2 regions of the Plantactinospora sp. DSM 117369 genome follow, and region 1 is predicted to be linked to the other one. Evidence: riboswitches for the same ligand, from Rfam matches in the RefSeq annotation. Region 1 holds a riboswitch; the other holds the start of a gene.
What was found. A riboswitch is a leader RNA that binds a small molecule or an ion and turns the genes downstream of it on or off. The one in region 1 is predicted to bind S-adenosylmethionine.
Positions count from the first base shown of each region.

Region 2: another riboswitch for S-adenosylmethionine. It lies ahead of thrC (threonine synthase); the one in region 1 lies ahead of ACSMXO_RS15325 (ABC transporter substrate-binding protein).

Region 1 is NZ_CM132446.1:3,477,499-3,479,689, reverse strand. It holds gene ACSMXO_RS15330 (ThuA domain-containing protein) at 1-354, shown strand, start outside; SAM riboswitch class I at 495-585, shown strand; gene ACSMXO_RS15325 (ABC transporter substrate-binding protein) at 922-1,803, shown strand; gene ACSMXO_RS15320 (amino acid ABC transporter permease) at 1,886-2,191, shown strand, end outside.
Region 2 is NZ_CM132446.1:628,260-630,450, forward strand. It holds gene ACSMXO_RS02910 (DUF6295 family protein) at 1-117, opposite strand, end outside; gene ACSMXO_RS02915 (dienelactone hydrolase family protein) at 150-893, opposite strand; SAM riboswitch class I at 1,081-1,197, shown strand; gene thrC (threonine synthase) at 1,211-2,191, shown strand, end outside.

The DNA of each region.
Region 1 (2,191 bases):
CTGGTCTTCACCAACCCGGCGCAGACCGGTGGCACCCCCGACCTGCTCTCGCTGGACTGGTTGCGGTTCAACGGGGCGGGTGTGAAGCGGGAGACCGGCGGCAGCGTCTCGGTCACCGCCACCCCACGGACCGGGACCGCGCCGCTGTCGGTGGCGCTCACCGGTACGGCCACCGCGGCGGCCGGGCGGACGATCACCGACCGCGCCTGGGACTTCGGCGACAACACTCCGGTCGTGCACGGCGCGTCGGCGACCCACGCGTACGCCCGGCCGGGCACCTACACCGCCCGGCTGACCGTCACCGACAGCGCCGGGGCGACCATGTCGAGTCACCTTACGATTACGGTCAGTTGACGGATCACCGGGTGGGCCGTGCGGTGGCGGCCCACCCGGACCCGGATGTCCTCCCTCGGCACTAACAGGTGGCGAGCACCACAGCCATCCCGGCCCTGACCAGTTGGAACGTCGGGGCCCCGGTTGAGTAGGCTGATCACCGGCCATCCAGAGCGACCGAGAGACCTGGCTCGTCGACGTCGCAGCAACCCCCCACGTGGGTGCGGGTGCTACCGCCAGGACCGATGGAGGTTTCGCAGTGCGCAGCATCCAAGCCGGGCGGGCGAGCCGGCTGCATGTCACCTGGCACCGGTGGCGTCGACACGTCGACCTCTGCCGGACCAGCACCATGCTCTGTCGGGCCTCGGCGCTCTGTCGGGCCTCAGCCTGACCTGTCGGGCCTCAGCCTGACCCGTCGGGCCTCAGCCCGACCCGTCGGGCCTCAGCCTGACCGCGACCGCCGGTCGGCGGCATCCGACCATCTCGTCAGCACCCCCTGAGCGACGTCGTCCTGCACTGCTCGTGACCTGACCGGTCGGGGCAGTTGTCGGCCCATCGTCGCCGGATATTTCCTGGAGTTTCAGTACAATGCGGATCAATACTCTCGCCACCCGTCTCCTCTCCGGAGTCGCCGCCGTCGCGCTGTTCGGCGCGGTCGCCGCGTGCGGCGGCTCCTCCTCCGGCGACGCCGCCGACAACCCGTACGACCTGCTGCAACCCGGCACCCTGCGGGTCGGCACGCTCACCGACGCCCCGCCGAACGTCTACCTGAAGGACGGGAAGTTCACCGGCTTCGACAACGACCTGATGACCGCCGTCGCCGGCAGGCTGGGCCTCAAGGTGGAGTTCGTCGGCACCGAGTTCTCCGCGCTGCTCGCCCAGGTCAACAACCACAAGTTCGACGCCGGCTCGTCGTCGATCACCATCACCGAGGCGCGGAAGAAGACAGTCGACTTCACCAACGGGTACGACTTCGGCTACTTCGGACTCGACGTACCGGCCGGCTCGCCGATCAGGAGCTTCGGCGAGCTGAAGGGCAAGCGGGTGGTCGTGGTGCAGGGCACCGTACAGGACGACTACGCCACCAAGGAGGGCCTGGACCCGGTCCGGGTACCCGATTACAACGGCGCGATCAACCAGCTCAAGGCGAAGACCGCCGACGCCTGGATCGCGCCCGCCGAGATCGGCGAGAAGTCCGCACAGGAGAGTGGCGGCAAGATCGTACTGGCCGAGAAGCAGCTCAGCTCGGCGCCGACCGCGTTCGCGGTGGCCAAGGGCGCCGACCCGCTGCGCGAGGCGCTGGACAAAGCCCTCGACCAGGTGATCGAGGACGGCACCTGGACCCGCCTCCAGGAGCGGTACTACCCGGGGCGGCCGGTGCCGGCCAGCTTCAAGCCGGGCAGCGGCACGGTGACGTACCCGCCGGTCAAGGCCGGGCCGACGAGCCCGGCCGCCACCCCGGCGAGCTGACCCGGCCAGCACCGCAGACAGCCGTCGGCCGGTCGCACCGCGTGGTCGGCCGACGGCTCCGGACCCCGAGACAGGTGAGGCCATGGAGACCCTGGCGACATTGTGGGAGACCTTCTTCGACCTGGAGTCGATGCGCGAGGCACTGCCCGAGATGCTCACGGTCGGGCTGCCCAACACGCTGCTGCTGGCGCTGCTCTCGGCCATCCTGGGGACGCTGCTCGGCATGCTGCTGGCGATGGCCGGGCTGGCCCGGACCCGCTGGCTGCGCTGGCCGGCCCGGATCTACACCGACGTGTTCCGGGGGCTGCCGGCCGCCGTCACCATCCTGCTGATCGGGGTCGGGCTGGCGCCCCTCGGGCTCGCCTGGTGGGGTCCCAACCCGTATCCG
Region 2 (2,191 bases), 2.8 Mb from region 1:
GTACGGGGCGTGCGTCGGATGGTCCACGTAGACGCAGGTGTGGCTGACCGGGAACCAGCCGTCGGCACCCTTGCCGCTGCCGTCGACCTCGCGTTTCACCGTGACGTACGTGCACATGCCGGCCTCCTCTGGCTCGGGGCGGAACGGGGTCAGGCGCCGAGCTGGCGGTCGAAGAAGTCCCGGACCCGCCGCCAGCCCTCGGTGGCGGCCAGCGGCCGGTAGCCGGGCCGGTCGACGGCGAAGAAGCCGTGCCCGGCGTCGGCGAAGGTGTGGAACTCGTGCGGCTTGCCGAGCCGGGTCAGCTCCCTGGACAGCTCGTCCATCTGGGCCGGCGACGGGTACTGGTCCTCGGCGCCGAAGAGCCCGAGCAGCGGGCAGGAGAGCCTGTCAGCCTGGTCGAGCAGCGGCTTCACCGCCAGCGGGAAGCTCTCCGGCGGGTCGCCGACCACGAACGCGCCGTAGCAGTCGACGGCGGCGTCCAGCGGCAGCCGGGTGGCGGCCAGGAACGCCTGCCGGCCGCCGGAGCAGTACCCGATCACCCCGACCCGGCCGTTCGACCCCGGCAGCCCGCGCAGGTGTTCGGCCGCGCCGCCGACGTCGCCGACCAGCCGGTCGTCCGGTACGCCGCCGGCGGCCCGCGCCGTGGCCGCCGCGTCGTCCGGGCTCGCCCCCGGCGCCTCCCGGGAGTAGAGGTTGGGGCAGATCGCCGCGTACCCGTAGCTGGCCAGCCGGCGGGTGATCTCCTTGGTCGCCTCGTCGTAGCCGGGCATGTGGTGGATCACCACCACCCCGCCGCGCGGCGTGGGTCCGAGGGGCTGGGCCAGGTACGCCTCGATCTCGTCGCCGCCCGCCCCGGTGATCCGGACCGTCCCGGCCTGCATCGCGTCCTGCAACGTCGCGCTCCCGTCCTGCCGGCCGGACTGTCACCGCCGGCCGCACCGAAGTTTCGTTAGCCTGGGATAACTATTTCAGCCGGTGGTCCGCGGCGGTCCGGCGGCCCGGCGCGGGGATCTTGCTCACACCGGGAAGAGACCCGGGACAGTGGCTCCCGGTGCCCGTAGACTGGCGGCACAACTTCATACCTCATCCAGAGGGGCTGAGGGATACGGCCCGATGACGCCCCGGCAACCACTCCACGGCGGAGCAGGTGCCAAATCCGTCCCCGCCGCGCGGTGCGGCGCCAGGGAAAGATGAGAGGACGGCAATCGCCATGACGTCGATCATCGACGCGACCCCCAGCCAGACCAGCCCGGTGGCCCCCAACCCGGCCCGCGTCCTCGTCTGCCGCGGTTGTGGCACCGAATACCCGCTGGTCGCCCAGCACGCCTGTTACGAGTGTTTCGGCCCGCTGGAGGTCGGCTACGACGCCGCGACTCTGGCCCGGGTCACCCGGGCCGACATCGAGGCCGGCCCGAAGAACCTCTGGCGGTACGCCGCGCTGCTGCCGACCGGCCAGGACCCGACCACCCGGGTCACCCTCGATCCGGGGCTGACCCCGCTGGTCCCGGCCGCCGGCCTCGCCGCCGAGCTGGGCATCCGGGCGCCGCTCTGGGTCAAGGACGACAGCGCCAACCCCACCCACTCGTTCAAGGACCGGGTGGTGTCGGTGGCGCTGACCGCCGCCCGTGGCCTCGGCTTCACCCGGTTCGCCTGCGCCTCGACCGGCAACCTGGCGAACTCGGTCGCCGCGCACGCGGCCCGGGCCGGGGTGCCGTCGATCGTCTTCATCCCCGGCGACCTGGAGCAGGGCAAGGTGGTGACCACCGCCGTCTACGGCGGCGACGTGGTCGCCATCGACGGCTCGTACGACGACGTCAACCGGCTCTGCGGCGAGCTGGTCGAGACCGACGAGTTCGAGGACACCGCGTTCGTCAACGTGAACGTCCGGCCGTACTACGCCGAGGGCTCCAAGACGCTGGGCTACGAGGTCGCCGAGCAGTTGGGCTGGCGGATCCCCGAGCAGGTGGTCATCCCGATGGCCAGTGGCGAGCTGCTTACCAAGATCGACAAGGCGTTCAGCGAGCTGGTCGAGATCGGACTGGTCGAGGCCCCGGCCAACGGCTGGAAGGTCTTCGGCGCCCAGTCGGCCGGCTGCAACCCGATCGCCGTCGCGCTGCACGCCGACACCGACGTGATCACCCCGGTCCGGCCGACCGGGATCGCGAAGTCGCTCAACATCGGTGACCCGGCC